2 linked regions of the Methylobacterium currus genome follow. The protein of the gene in region 2 interacts with the protein of the main gene of each other region in a pairwise test. Links are inferred from orthologs where the notes say so. Each region holds a gene or a part of one and is shown on either strand. Other genes may lie near its edges. The genes, in order: DA075_RS25895 and recJ.

Region 1 (7,587 bases), 2.4 Mb from region 2 along the record:
GCCGGCCTCGGGGTGGCGCTCGGGATAGGCCGAGACCGAGACCTCGAAGTCGCCGATGCGCTTGATCCCGGCGACGAGGTCGCAGGAGCGCTCGTAGCCGCCCGGATGCGCCGTGTAGGCGGTGCCGACTCCCTCCGCCGGGTCGCCGCGCAGGGCCACGATGTGGCGCACGCCGGCCTCGTGATAGGCGCGCACCACGTCGTCGACCTCGCCCTTGGTCGCCGCCACGCAGGTGAGGTGGGCGGCGGGCTTCAGCTCGGTCTCGCGCACCAGGCGCGCCACGGTGTTGTGGGTGCGCTCGCGGGTCGAGCCGCCGGCGCCGTAGGTCACCGAGACGAAGCTGGGGCCGAGCGGCGCCAGCCGCTCGATCGACGACCACAGGGTCGCCTCCATCTCCGGGGTCTTAGGCGGGAAGAACTCGAACGAGACCCGGATCGGGCGGCGGCTCTCGCGGCTCGGGCGGAAGGCGGTGGGGATCATCGGCGGCCTCGGCGGGAAAGAGCGGATCAGGCGACGGCGCGGTCGGGCAGGCCGGCAGCGGCTTCAGGGTGATGGGCGAGCCAGAGCGTGACGGTGAGCTGGTGCTCCGCGCCCCCGGTCGGGGCGAGGTGGCGCAGCCGCACGTCGGTCAGCCCGGCCTCGAAGAGCCATCCGGCGACCTGCTCGGGTGCGAAGCCGAGGCGGCGATGCGCTTCGTCCTCGCGGAGGAATTCCAGGCTGTGGGGGGCAAAATCAACCACAAGGAGGCGGCCGCCGGGGGCGACGAGGCGCGCGGCCTCGCGCAGGGCGCGGGCCGGGTCGTCGAGGTAATGCAGCACCTGATGGATCAGCACGAGGTCGAAGCTGGCCCGGCCGAAGGGGGGCGCGTGGATGTCGCCCTGGCGCAGGTCGATCCGGGTCAGCCCCTGGCGCTCCAGGTTGGCGCGGGCAACCGACAGCATGGCGTGGTTGGCGTCGAGACCGGTCGCCCGGGCCGCGCGGGGCGCGAGCAGCCCGAGCATCCGTCCGGTGCCGGTGCCGAGATCGACGAGGCTGCCGATCGGCCCGGTCCCCAGCGACTCGAGCACCGCCGCCTCGACGGTGGCCTCCGGCACGTGGAGCGAGCGCACCCGGTCCCATTGCGGCGCGAGCCGCGCGAAGAAGTTCTGGGCGGCCTCCGCCCGCTGCGCCCGCACCGCCTGGAGCCGGGCCCGGTCTTCGGAGAGCGGCGGCTCGGCGGCGTCGAGGGCGGCGATGAGGGGCGCCACCAGACCCGCCGTGCCCTCGCGCAGGCGGAAGAACGCCCAGGCACCCTCGCGGTGGCGCACCACCAGGCCGGCCTCGACCAGGAGCTTGAGATGACGCGAGATCCGCGGCTGCGACTGGCCCAGGATGTCGGTGAGGTCGGAGACCGACAGCTCGCCCTCGCCGAGCAGCACCAGGATGCGCAGACGCGTCTCCTCGGCTGCGGCGCGCAGCACGCCCAGGGCGTCGGCGAAGGGGACGGTGGCGATCATTCCGGCGGGCTCCTCGCCTCCGACTTCAAACATAAAGATATCTTTATGTGAGGAATGCACAGGGTGCAAGCGGTGTTTCGGGGAGGCGGGGCGGGCATGGACGGCGGAGCGGCTCGCGAGGCCGACGCCACAGGAGCCGGCCGTTGACCAAGCCCGCCCACCTCCGGTATGTTCCTGCTTCGTTCGGGCCGCCCGCCCGTCCAGGAGCGTTCCGCTTCCATGGCGCAGGCCACCTCCGGCAAGTCCCCTCGCGGCAAGTCCCCTCGCGGCAAAACTCTCTTCTTCTTCGAGAAGCCCTCGGCGATGCGCCAGGTGCAGCGGTTCTTCCGCTCGCCGAGCACGGTCTGCGTCGCCGCCGAGGGCCACCTCCTGGAGGCGGCCGAGCCCGGGGAGATCCGGCCGGACTGGAAGCCCTGGCGCTTCGACGCGCTGCCCATCGCCCTGGAGCGCCTGCCGGTGGCCCCCGGCCACGGCCGCTCGGGCCAGTCGCACGCGCCGAAGCTCGCGGCGATCCGCCAGGCGCTGGCCGGGGTCGAGCGTGTGATCATCGCCACCGATCCGGGCCGCGAGGGCTCGATGATCGCCTGGGAGGTGCTGGAGCACCTGGGCTGGCGCGGCCGGGTCGACCGCCTGCGCCTCGGCGCCCTCGACGAGATCTCGATCCGCCGGGCCTTCGGGCTCCTCGCGCGCGAGGACGATTCCGGCGAGCGCGACTATGCGGCCTATCTCGAGGCCCTGTGCCGCCAATACGAGGACTGGCATCTCGGCCTCAACGGCACGCGGGCCGTGTCCTTGCGCCTGCGCCCGCCGGCCTTCCGCGAGCCCTGGCGCTTCGGCGGGGTGCAAACGCCGACGCTGGCGATCCTCGCCGACCTGGAGGAGCGCATCCGCAATTTCGTCCCGCGCGACTTCTACAAGATCGCGCTTCCGGTCACGACCGAAAGCGGCGCCCGCCTGACGCTCTGGCACGCACCGAAGGACAAGATCTTCGCGATCAAGGACGCCGAGACGATCCGCGACGCCGCCGAAGGCTGGTCCGGCCCGCTCGCGGTGGTGCAGAAGGACGTGCGACGGGCACCACCGAAGCTGTTCTCCAAGGACACGCTCTCCCGGGCCTGCGCCAAGCGCTTCGGCTGGGACCCGCAAGTCACGGCGCGTCACGCCCAAGCGCTCTACGACAAGGGGTTCCTGAGCTATCCCCGCACCGAATCGGTGCACCTCCCCGAGTCGCAAGCCAAGGATGCCGCCGCGGTGATCGCGGCGATCGCCACCGCCGACAAGGACCTCGCCGCCCACGTCCCGGCGACGCCGCAGATCCGCCGCGGGCCGAAGGGCCATTACGTCAAGGATCCGGGCGAGCACCACGCCATCGTGCCCCTGCGCAAGGTGCCGGGGCCGGGCGATGTCGCGCCCGATGCGCAGAAGCTCTGGCTCCTCGTCGCAAAAAACTTCCTCGCCGCCCACATGGCCGACGGGATCGACGCCCGCACCACGGTCACGGCGGACATCTCGACGCCGCTCGGCCCGAGGCGCTTCGTCATCACCGGCAGCGTGGTGCGGGTGCCGGGCTGGCGCGCCCTCTACGGCACCGAGGCCGACGAGGACGAGGTCGTGCCCGGCAAGGCCAAGGCCGACGACGAGCCGACCACCGGGCGCCTGCCGCCGGTCCGCGACGGCGAGGCTGGCACAGGCGGCGAGCCCACGATCGAGACCGCCCGGACCGAGCCGCCCCGGCGCATCACCCGGGGCGAGCTGCCGGTGGTGATGGGCCGGCTGATCGACCAGGTCGAGGACCCGGCCCTGAAGCGGGCGCTGGAGAACCCGGCCAACCCGACCGAGCCCAAGGGCCTCGGCACCGCCGCGACCCGCGACGCGGTGCTGCCGAAGCTGATGAAGAGCCACTACGTCACGCTGCTCAAGGGCAAGGATCCGGCGATCACCGTGACGGAGGTCGGCCTCGCCTTCGTGGCCGCGGTGCGGCGGGTATTTCCGGCCTATGGCGACCCGGTCGGGCGGGCTGTGTTCGAATCGGAGCTGGCCGAGATCGGCCGGGCATCGACCAAAGCCGAGGCCGTGCGCCGGGCCGAGGCCTTCCGTCAGCGCACCCGCGAGCGGGTCGAGGCGCTGATCGGCGCGGTCTCGGGCGCCGAGCGCTTGGCAGTTGAAGGCTTGGCGGTTGAAGGCTTGGCGGTCGAGGGCTTGGCGGTCGAGGGCGAGGCCCTGCCCCGCCGCGGCCGCGCGCCCACCGCCGCGATGGTGTCGTTCGCGCGTTCCCTGGCCGCCCGCAAGGGGATCCCCCTTCCCCCCGAGGCCACGCGCGACGCCGGCGCCTGCCGGGTCTTCCTCAACACCCATGCGGGACCGAAGGCGGCCCCGGCCGGTGACGGTGCGACCCGAGCCCCGACCCCGGCGATGCTGCGCTTCGCCGCCTCCCTCGCCCGGGCCAAGCGCCTGGAGGCGCTGCCGCCCGAGATCGAGACCGACTTCAACGCCTGCCGCGCCTTCCTCGACGCCCATGCGGGCGGCGACGGCTCGCGCTCCGGCGGCAAAACGGCCCCGACCCGGGAAGCCCCGACCCGCGAGGCCTCGGCGACGAAGCCCCGCGCCCGCCGCCCGCGCGGCCCGGCGAGCCCCGGCCGCGCTCCCCGCCGTCGCCGCGCGGCGGATGCGTGAGCGCCGGCAAACAATCGCCCGCGCGCCCGCACGAGACGGCTGGACAGGCGATCCGAGCGTCTCTATACCCCCGCTCAACGCCGCTGCCCCACGCAGCCGGCGGGCCCGGGTAGCTCAGTTGGTAGAGCATGCGACTGAAAATCGCAGTGTCGGCGGTTCGACTCCGTCCCCGGGCACCACTTCCTCGTCCCTGACGTGAGTGGTGCCGTCCTCGAACGGGACGATCTCTGGTGCTTGATCCGCCGCCCTGCGCGGCCGGTGCGCCCGGGTAGCTCAGTTGGTAGAGCATGCGACTGAAAATCGCAGTGTCGGCGGTTCGACTCCGTCCCCGGGCACCACTTCCTTGCAAATCACGTCAAATTGAATCCCAATTGTTTGATGTGCATGTCGTGTTGATATGCTACAAAAAACACGTTTTTCTTTCGTAAGCTGTTTCGATAGTTTTTCTGCGCCCCAGATACTGTATAGGACGAGCATAGATCAGTCTCGGTCCAACTCCATCAATCTTAGGCGCCGCCGTCACGATCGCCCTCGACGCAGGTGCCATCTTCAGCAAGCGGCTCGTCACGAAAGTAAGCACAGAAAAATTTAGCTTTGTATGGCCCTACCTAGGCCTATTTTCTGAAAAAATCTTTTGTATCAATAATTCAACACAAAAGCCCACTTCCGCTGAGCCGTTGATCGTGCTGCGCAATCAGGCATTGTGCCCAAGTAGCGCTAACGGTCGTTCGATCGGAGTTTCCACCTCCGGTGTGGCGTCGAACGACCGTCCCTGCACCGATTTATCTTGAGAGAACCAGGATTGCCGCAACCGAAAAAAGGCGACGCTGGCTCTCCGAGGCGGATGGCCGCCGGCGAGGCCGGATCACGCTTTCACGGTGCGCGCCGGCCGCGCCACGGGCCCACGCCCGCCGGACGTCGTCCGGTTCTGCCACAGATTGAGCGGCACGATCAGGATCACGACGCCGAGCACCCACCAGGCCGGGCGGATGTCGTAGGCGAAGTCGAGGTTGGCGGCGAGCACCGCACCAGCCGGCACCCCGGTGGCAAGCGCGTACCAGGCGGCCTCCAGCCCCGCCGTGGCGAGGCCGGCCGCGAGGCTGAGGCCCAAGAGCGGCAGCGGCGTGCTCGGCACCTTGAGGTGATGCATCAGCCGCCAGCCCATCAGGGCGAGGAACAGCCCGCTCCAGAACACCGGCTTCGAGACATCGATCTTCGATTGCAGGAAGAAGTGCAGCAGCGCCAAAGCGGTGAGCAGATAGACCAGCCGGTGCAGCCGCGGCCAGGCCTTGCCGAGGCGGCGGATCATCCCGTCGGTCGAGGTGACGCCGAGGACCGTCAGCCCGAGGAGACCGGCGAAGCCGATGGTGAGATAGATGCGAAAGACGATCTCGCTCGCCACCCGGGCGAGGTCGAACTTCTGGTCGACGATGTACAGGGTGAAATGGAACAGCGCGTAGGCGAGGGCGGTGAGCCCGAGCATCCGCCGCACCAGGATCAGCTTGGGCGCATTGGCGATGCGCCGCATCGGCGTGACCGCGAGCGACAGGATCAGGAACCGCACCGACCAGTCGCCCATGGCGTGCAGGTAGGCGGTCAGCGGCTTTCCGCCGAGCTGGTCGAGGGCGTAGGCCGCGGTGAACCACAGGCCCGGCGCGAGGGCGAGGAGGAACACCGCGAGCTTGAACCGGGACAGCCGACCGGCGCGATCGAGCCAAGGGTAGGCGATACGGATCTGGGTGGGCATTCGGGAACCGGGTGCAGTGCGGAATGCGCCACAGATAAGCCGCGAGCGGCGGTTTGACCCGATCCGCCGACCACACGATGGCGTGAGAGGCCTTCGCGGGCGCGAAAGCCCGTCCCGAGAGTTCGCCCCGAGAATTCGCCCCTTGAGGAGACCCGCCGTGCCCCGCACCGCCCTCGCCGCCCTCCTGCTGCTGCTGGCGCAAGGAGCCCACCAAGCGGCGCAGGCCGCCTGCACCGCCCCTCCCGCTCCGCCCCCGGTGAGCGAGAAGCCGGCGAAGCCCGCCTTGCCGCAGAAGCCCGCCTGCCTCGACGCCAAGGGCGGCTGCCCGGGCTGGGAGGCCTACACCTACAATGACGGGATCAAGGCCTACAACGCGCAGCTCGGCCCCTACCGCACGAGCGCCGAGGCGTATGCGCGCAAGCTCAAGGCCTATGCCGATGGCAGCGTCGCGTATGCCAATTGCGAGATGCAGTCGCTACAGTGACGGGGGCGTGGCAGGCTGAAGCCCATGGCCGGCCTGCCCCGATCCCCGCATGGATGTCGACGCGTTCCTCGCCTGAAGCGCCACGGTGACGGGCCGCCACGAGCTCGTCGACGGCGAGGTGGTCGCGATGGCGCCGGAGCGGGGCCGGCATGCGCGGGTGAAGTTCGCCGTCCAGGCCGCCCTCGACCGCGGCCTGCGGGCACTCGGCTCTCCTTGCGAGATGCTGCCCGACGGCATGACGGTACGGATCGACGCGCATATCGCCTCCGAGCCGGACGCGCTGGTCTAGTGCGGTCCCCGGATTGATCCCGACGCGGTCGAGGTGACGAACCCCGTCATCGTCGTCGAGGTCTCGTCCCCCAGCACCCGCCGCACCGACGCGAGCGAGAAGCTCACCGGCTACTTCCGGGTGCCGAGCATCCGCCATTACCTGATGGTCGACCCGGACCGGCGGACGGTCGTCCACCATCGCCGGGCCGGCGACCGGATCGAGAGCAGCGTCAGGCAGGACGGCACCCTCGTCCTCGACCCGCCGGGTCTCGTCCTCGCCGTCGCGTCGCTGTTCGAGGAATCGTGAGCGCGCGCTTGACCCTCCGGACGGCGAATGCGACAGGCCGCCCAACATCTTGCGCGCGAGCCCCTGCATGACCGCTTCCCTCGATCTCCTCGTCTTCGGCAACGCCATCGTCGACGTGATGGCCCGCACCGACGAGGCCTTCCTGGTCCGCGAGGGGGTGCACAAGGGCGCGATGCAGCTCATCGACGAGGCGCGGGCCGAGCACCTGTTCGGGGTGATGGGTCCGGCGACGATCATCTCGGGCGGTTCGGGCGCCAACACGGCGGTGGGCGCGGCGTCGCTCGGGGCGCGGGCGGGCTTCATCGGCAAGGTGCGCGACGACGAGCTCGGCCGCCTCTTCGCCCACGACCTCAACGCCACCGGCGTCCAGTTCGGCGTCGCTCCGGCAGCTGAGGGCCCGGCCACCGCCCGTTGCTTCGTGCTGGTGACGCCGGACGGCGAGCGCACCATGAACACCTATCTGGGCGCCTGCCAGGGATTGACCGCCGCGGACGTGGACGAGGAGGTCGTGAGGAGCGCCCGCCACGTCTACCTCGAGGGCTATCTGTGGGACCCGCCGGCCGCCAAGGAAGCGTTCCGCAAGGCCGCCGAGATCGCCCACGGCACCGGC
Region 2 (7,481 bases):
GCCGCGGCATCAGCCCGGCGAGGCGCTCCTCCTCGATCTCGAGCTCCAGCTCCTCGTCATAGGCCTCCGCGATCTCACGCCGCAACGCCTCGATCGTGGCCGCCTGCTGCGGCGCCTCGAACTCGCTCATGGCCGACCCCGTCCCTCGTGCTCGCCTCACGCGGCTGCCTTACAGCAGCGGCACATGACACTGATGAGAAGAGGCGCGGCCGGCCCATGACGGAGCGGAACGGGGGCCGGAACGCGGAAGGGACGACGCCGCCGCGCGAGGCGGCGCCGTGGCTGTCTGCGGAGGTGCCGGGCGCGTCAGCGCCGGGTCGTGGAGCCGGCGGTGCCGGACTTCGTGTCGTTCATCCGCGAGGTGGTCCCGGTCGTGTCGGACTTCATCGTGTCGGACTTCATCTCGTGGCCGGGAGCGTAGCCGGAGGCGCCGGGGCTGCCCTTGACGCTGCCGCGATCCTGCATCTCGTGCCCCGGTGAGCGCGCCGAGGCGCCGGGCTGCTCCGCCGCCATCGCGCCGCCGACGAGGGTGGCGGTGGCCAGCAGGGCGATCGTGATCCGCTTCATCGCTGTCTCCTGTGTGAGAGTGCGGAGAAACGGCACCTCCCGCGAAGTGGTTCCACGCCGTTTCGACACTGCTTCGGTGACCAGACGAAGAAGAATTTCCTCATTCGTCGAAGCGGCGAGGACGGAACGGTTTTCGGGACAGGGCCGTTGCTGGTCCCGATCGAGCCGAATGGAGATGTGCCGATGCGCAGGACCGTCCTTCCCCTCGCTTTCACTGCCATGGTCGCGGCGACCGGGTTGTTCGGCGCCACCAGTGCGGCGCGGGCCGACCCGCCCTGGGCCCGCGGCGGCTACGGCGAGTTCCGCGGCGGCCCGCCGGCCTGGGCGCCGGCGCATGGCTGGCGCCGCAAGATGGAGCGCCGGATGGATCGCTGGGACGACGACCGGCCCTACCGCACCATGCGCTACCGCGAGGAGCGGCGGTCCTATTACCGCGACTGACGGGACAGGCGCGCGACGCGAGACCCGGGAGCAGGCGCCTCACGGGCCTCGCGTCACGGCCGGCCTGTCCCGGCCGGGGCGTCGAGGGCATGCGTGGCATCGTACGCTGCCGCTTGGGGCTGCGGGGACGCCGCGTCGCCGCAGCGGGGCGCCGGTACCGGCAGGCAGGCCTCCGGCCGTCCGCCGCAGCAGGATTGCGTGAGGTAGTCGGTCAGGCCGGTGACGCCCGCGGGGCGCGCGGAATAGATCACCAACGCGCCCTGGCGGCGCGACTCGACGAGCCCCGCCTCCTGCAGCTGCCGGAGGTGGAAGGTGAGGGTCGAGGGCGCGCAGCCGACCGCGGCGGCGAGCCGACCGGCCGGGATCCCCTCGGGGAGGGCGTGCAGCAGGGTCCGCACGATGCGCAACCGCGTTTCCTGCGCCAGGGCCATGAGGGCCGCGAGGGCGCCCGCTTCATCGAGCATCGGTCAAGCTTCTATTGCCATCGAAATTCGAACCGTTAAAAAGAGGGCCTTCAACGGGATCAGGGGCCTTCTCGCGACAATGAAGATCGAACCGACCGCGCTCCCTCCCGCGCCGCCACCGTCCTCCGACACACGACCCTCTCTCGTCATCCAAGACTTCCTCAGAAAACCTCTGCAACAATACTTCAGCCCGGTCGAACAGACCGAGCTGCCGCCCCGCCTCGCCGAGGTGCTGGCCCGGGTCGAGGCCGCCCTGGCGGCGCGCGGGGATGCCATCAGCTTCGACTTCCGTAACGCTTTGATGACGGCGTTGCCGGCCCTGCGCACCTTCGGACTCTCGCTGTCGCACGACGTGGTGCGGGCCGACGACCTGGTTCAGGAAACCTGCGCCCGGGCCTGGGCGAACCAGCATCGGTTCCAGCCTGGCACGAACTTCACCGCCTGGCTGTTCACGATCATGCGCAACCAGTTCTACACGGATCTGCGCAAGGGGCGCCGGGAGGTCGAGGATGGCGACGGGATTCTGGCCGGTCAACTGGCCGCGCCGGCCGACCAGGACCATGCCAGCACCCTGCGGGTGGTGCGGGAGCGGATGGAAGCCCTCCCCGAGGCCCAGCGCCAAGCCCTGCTGCTGATCGGCGCCGAGGGCTACACCTACGAGGAGGCGGCGTTGCGGCTCGGCTGCCAGGTCGGCACGGTGAAGAGCCGGGTGAGCCGCGCCCGGTCGTCGCTGCTGGCGGCGCTCGGCGAGGTGGTGGATCACTGATCCACCCTCATCCGGTCCGCATCATCGCGGCTCAGGCCGCCCGGACGATCGTTCGAGAAGAAGAGGGAGGATGGTGGGGGAAGTAGGACTCGAACCTACGAAGGCATAGCCAGCGGATTTACAGTCCGCCCCCTTTGCCGCTCGGGACATTCCCCCACGCTGCCGTTGCCGGCAGGGGCCGCCGCGTCGGCGGCGGGTCCTTATGCTGGGGCGGCCTGCACCTGTCAAGGTGACGGAAACCCCACGATCCGACACCATCGATGTCCTGGAACATCCAAGATGGCGGACGCAAACTGAAAGAAGAGATGGTGGGGGAAGTAGGACTCGAACCTACGAAGGCATAGCCAGCGGATTTACAGTCCGCCCCCTTTGCCGCTCGGGACATTCCCCCACGCTGCCGTTGCCGGCAGGAGCCGCCGTGTCGGCGACGGGGCCCTTATGGTGGGGCTGCCGGGGGGTGTCAAGCCGGATACCAAGCCGGATCCATGGTCGGCTCAGCAGCTCCGCCGAGGGGAGCCGGACGCCGCCGCTCAGTCGGCCTCGGCCACGTCGCACAGGCGCAGCTCGACCCGGTCGCTGCCGCGCCAGCGGTCGCGGGAGAGCGTGCCGGCGGCGTGGATGTCGCGGCCGATCCGGGACAGGAGCAGGCGCCCGACCGGCGATTCCGCCGCCCGGAACGCGATGGCGCCGACCGCGACGCCGTCCCGGCCGCGCAGCTGCGCCTTGACGTGGCCGGTGCCGACGACGCGCGCATCCGCGACCCGGTGGCGGGCGAGAGCGAAGACCGGCTCCGGTGCGCCCTGGCCGAACGGGCCGGCCCGCTCGACCGCATCCGCCAGGTCCGGCTGCACGCCGCCGGCGGAGACGAGGCCGTCGACGAGCAAAGCCTCGCCGAGGCGGGCCTCCGCCACGGAAGCGGCGAGGTCGCCCGAGAGAGCCTCGCGGAATCGGTCGAGGTCGAGGGCGGCGAGCGTCACCCCCGCCGCCATGGCGTGGCCGCCGCCCTTGGCCGCGAGGCCCGCCTCGACGCAGGCCCGCACCGCCCGGCCGAGATCGGCGCCGGGGATCGAGCGGCCGGACCCGGTGGCGGTGCCGTCCTCACGCAGCGCGAAGGCGAAGGCCGGTCGGCCGAAGCGCTCCTTGAGCCGTGCCGCGATCAGCCCGACCACGCCCGGATGCCAGTCCGGGCTGCCGGCGACGAGGACCGGCTGGTCGGGGTCGCGCTCCAGCCGCATCCCCATCTCCGCCTCCGCCTCGGCGACGGCCGCGGCCTCGATCGCCTGGCGCTCGCGGTTGAGCGCGTCGAGCTGCGCCGCGATGCCCGCGGCCTCGATCGGGTCCTCGCACAGGAGCAGGCGGGCCCCGAGCGTCGAGTCGCCGATGCGCCCGCCGGCATTGATCCGCGGCCCGAGCAGGAAGCCGAGATGCCAGGCCTGCGGCGCCTCCGACAGGCCGGCCGCGTCGAGGAGGGCGGCGAGGCCGCGCCGCCCGCGGCCGCGCATCACGGCGAGCCCCTGGCGCACGAAGGCGCGGTTGAGACCGTGGAGCGGCACCACGTCGGCGATGGTGGCGAGCGCCACGAGGTCGAGCCCGGCCATCAGGTCGGGGATGGTAAGGCCGTCCCGGCGCAGGCGCCGGTTGAGCGCCACGAGGGTGAGGAAGACCACGCCGGCGGCGCAGAGATGGCCGAGGCCCGACAGGTCGTCGAGGCGATTCGGGTTGACGACGGCACGGGCCGGCGGAAGCAGCTCGGGGGCACCGTGATGGTCGAGCACCACCACGTCCAGCCCGAGGCGGGCCGCCTCGGCCAGCGGTTCGTGCCCGGCGGTGCCGCAATCGACGGTGACGAGGAGGGTGGCGCCTTCCTCGGCCAGCATCCGCACCGCCGCGACGTTGGGGCCGTAGCCCTCGGTGATCCGGTCGGGGATGTGGAGCCGGTAGGGCACGCCGAGGTCGCGGAGCGTCCCGGCGAGCAAGGCGGCGCTCGCCGCCCCGTCGACGTCGTAATCGCCGAAGATCGCCACCTTCTCGCGCCCCTGGATCGCCGCGGCGAGGCGGTCGGCCGCCGCCTCCATGTCGACGAGCACCGCGGGGTCGGGCATGAGGTCGCGCAGGCGCGGCTCGAGGAAGCCCGGCACCGCCTGAAGGTCGACGCCGCGGCCGGCGAGCACCCGGGCCAGCACCTCCGGCAGGCCGTGCCCCTGCGCGATGGCGACCGCCAGGCCCTGGGCCTGCGCCGAGGCGCAGCGCTCGTGCCAGGGCCGTCCGAGGGCGGAGCGGCGAACGTCGAGGAGCGGGTGGGGCAGGTCGAGGAGCGTGGACACGGGGTGCAGTCTTAAGGCGGTTCGGGCGTGGTGTCGTGCGGTTTTCCGCCCGGGCCGCTCCGTGCTGAGGCGGCCCGGCCGCCCTCCTTCGCCCAGGGAATCCGGCCAGTAATCCGCAGGTTCCCGCGACCATGATCCGCCCACTGACCCAGAGACGTCTCAGATTTTTGCGGTCCAAGGAGCGGCCTCGGCGTCGATGGGCGATTTGTGCTCATCGGATCCGCTCATCAATATTTTACCATTTCCATTCATCATGCGACGATCACGCCCATCCGCCAAGGTAAGTTCAAACGCCATGACATCCTGGTCCCTGCGAGCAACGATCCTGTCGATTGTGGTGATACTCGGGATATCCTTGATCGCGGTCGCAGGTCTTCAGGTCGTCGCAAGCATCGATGGCCGGGAAACGGCACGTCAGGTCAGCATCGATGCCGTCGCCGGCCGCGACCTCTTCACGAGCCTGAGCCAGGTCCGGCTCGAGCGCGGCTTCATCCGGTCGGCCTTCATGGCCGAGGGCGAGGCCGGCCGCCGCTACCGGGCGCCGCTCCTCGAGGCCCGGACCGAGGCGGACCGGTCGGTCGCGGCGGCCGCTTCGGGCTTGCGGATGGCCGCCGCCCCGGCTCTGGCGGAACGCGGTGCGCGCCTCGATGCGCTCTTCGCCGAGTGGCAGCAGATCCGTGCCCAGGCCGAGGCGGAGCTCGGCAAGGCCCTCCCTGAGCGGGACAAGTCCCTCCTGACCCGGCTCTACGCCGTCGGCGACCGCTTCCTCGCCGAGATCGAGGCCTCGGCCAAGGTCGTCGATGCGGCGATCCAGTCGCAGGATGCCAGCCTCGGGGTCCTGCTCAACACGCGGGCGACGACGTGGCTCGCCCGGACCGAGACCGGCCGCCTGAACGGCATCATCGGTACTCTCGCGGTGGCCGACCGCACCGCCACCGAGGGCGAGCGGCTCCAGGCCATCACGGCCGACGTCCAGAGCCGGACGGCCTGGCAGGTCGTCGGCCGGACGATCGAGGCCGGAGGCTTCGACCGCGCCCTGCGGGAGGCCTATGACCGGGGCAGTGCGGTGAATTTCGGCGGCCGCCTGGAGGCGATCCGCCGCGAGGCGGTGACGGCGATCCTCGCCGGGCGCAAGGTCCCGGTGACCACCGCCGAGTGGGACACCGTGACGGGGGAGGGGCAGGCTGCCGTGTCCGCCATGGGCCTGGCGCTGATGGACAGCGTGGTCGCCGAGGCCCAGGCGCGGTCCGACGCCGCCACCCGGAAGGTCCTCGTCTATGCGTGTGTCGTCGGCGTCACCATCGTCCTCCTGCTGTGCTCGGTCGTGATCGTGCAGACCCGCATCGTCCGGGGACTGCGCGAGCTGGCGGCGGCGATGCGCGACCTCGCAGCCGGCAGGGCCGACATCGCCGTGCCCGGCCTCACCCGCCGCGATGAGCTCGGCGCGATGGCGGCGGTGGTCCAGGTCTTCAAGGACAACCTGATCCGCACCCGCGCCCTGGAGGAGGAGACGGCTCTGGCCCGGGCCTCCGCCGAAGACCAGCGCCGGGCGGCGATGCGGCAGATCGGGCAGGACTTCCAGAACGCCGTCGGCGGCATCGTGCGCAGCGTCTCGACCGCGGCGACCGCGCTGCAAGGCACCGCGACGGCGATGACCCACGCTGCCGCCGAGACGGTGAGCCAGGCCGCCGCCGTGTCGGCCTCCGCCGGCCAGACCGCCTCCAGCGTCGGCACCGTGGCGACGGCGGCGGAGCAGCTCGGCAGCTCGGTGCAGGAGATCGGCCGGCAGGTCGCCGGATCGAACGAGCTGGTCCGCATCGCCGTGGGCGAGGCCGAGCAGGCGGCCGGCGGCGTCGAGTCGCTCAGCGCCATCGTGGCCCGGATCGGCGACGTGGTGAGCCTGATCTCCTCGATCGCCGGCCAGACCAATCTCCTGGCACTCAATGCCACCATCGAGGCGGCGCGGGCCGGCGAGGCGGGACGCGGCTTCGCGGTCGTCGCCGCCGAGGTGAAGGCCCTCGCCGACCAGACCGCCAAGGCGACCGAGGAGATCGGCCGCCAGATCGCGCAGGTGCAGGGCGCGACCGGCCGGACCGTGGCGGCGATCGGCGGGATCGGCGCGCGCATCCGCGAGATCAGCGCCGTCGCCGCCTCGATCGCCGCGGCTGTGGACGAGCAGGGCGCGGCGACGCAGGAGATCGTGCGCGGCATCGGCCAGGCGGCCGAGCGCACCGACGAGGTGACGCGGACCATCGCCGGGGTGGCGCGGGTCTCGGAATCGACCGGAACCGCCGCCGGCCAGGTCCTCGACGCCGCCTCGGACCTGTCGCGGGAATCCAGCCATCTCGCGGAGGAGGTCTCGTGCTTCATGGTCTCGCTGCAGGCGGCGTGATCCGGAAGAGAAACGCCGTCTCGGGCTCGGAAGTCCGCCGGGGCGGCTCGCCGGCGCTCCCGGCGCCATCAATGGTTTGGTCATCAAGAGAAAGGCCCGGATCCTCTCGGATCCGGGCCTTCTTTGTCGACGCGGCCGGTGGCGGGCACCGGTGGTCTCGCGGGGACGGTCGCGGCCCCCGAGGGCGCCCCCCCCGTCAGAGGTTCTTGACGATCTCGTCGACGACCTTCTTGGCGTCGCCGAACAGCATCATGGTGTTGTCGCGGAAGAACACCTCGTTCTCCACGCCGGCATAGCCGGAGCCCATGCCGCGCTTGATGAACAGCACGGTCTTGGCCCGCTCGACGTCGAGGATCGGCATCCCGTAGATCGGCGATTGCGGGTCGGTCTTGGCGGCCGGGTTGGTGACGTCGTTGGCGCCGATCACGAAGGCCACGTCGGCCTGCGGGAACTCACCGTTGATGTCCTCCAGCTCGTGCACCTCGTCGTAAGGCACGTTGGCCTCGGCGAGCAGCACGTTCATGTGG

Evidence for each region.
Region 1: the proteins of recJ (region 2) and DA075_RS25895 interact in binary tests that used the Escherichia coli proteins (3 or more experiments, as listed by UniProt). The link is inferred for Methylobacterium currus from one-to-one orthologs.

What each region holds. Positions count from the first base shown.
Region 1 is NZ_CP028843.1:5,616,089-5,623,675, reverse strand. What follows is about bases 1,360-4,442. They hold DA075_RS25895 (type IA DNA topoisomerase), read left to right. Parts: upstream 1,360-1,715; coding sequence 1,716-4,169; downstream 4,170-4,442. Other genes in these bases: DA075_RS25900 (ArsR/SmtB family transcription factor), read right to left, coding at 1,360-1,496. Also shown: metF (methylenetetrahydrofolate reductase [NAD(P)H]), read right to left, coding at 1-480; more of DA075_RS25900, read right to left, coding at 507-1,359; DA075_RS25880 (protein-methionine-sulfoxide reductase heme-binding subunit MsrQ), read right to left, coding at 5,035-5,916; DA075_RS25875 (hypothetical protein), read left to right, coding at 6,074-6,400; DA075_RS25865 (adenosine kinase), read left to right, coding at 7,045-7,587.
Region 2 is NZ_CP028843.1:3,185,421-3,192,901, reverse strand. What follows is about bases 2,166-5,142. They hold recJ (single-stranded-DNA-specific exonuclease RecJ), read right to left. Parts: upstream 4,563-5,142; coding sequence 2,769-4,562; downstream 2,166-2,768. Other genes in these bases: DA075_RS14930 (methyl-accepting chemotaxis protein), read left to right, coding at 4,918-5,142; DA075_RS14950 (sigma-70 family RNA polymerase sigma factor), read left to right, coding at 2,166-2,238. Outside these bases: ppk2 (polyphosphate kinase 2), read right to left, coding at 1-130; DA075_RS14965 (hypothetical protein), read right to left, coding at 307-567; DA075_RS14960 (hypothetical protein), read left to right, coding at 751-1,008; DA075_RS14955 (ArsR/SmtB family transcription factor), read right to left, coding at 1,062-1,472; more of DA075_RS14950, read left to right, coding at 1,552-2,165; more of DA075_RS14930, read left to right, coding at 5,143-6,954; DA075_RS14925 (NAD(P)(+) transhydrogenase (Re/Si-specific) subunit beta), read right to left, coding at 7,151-7,481. UniProt on the Escherichia coli protein: Single-stranded-DNA-specific exonuclease.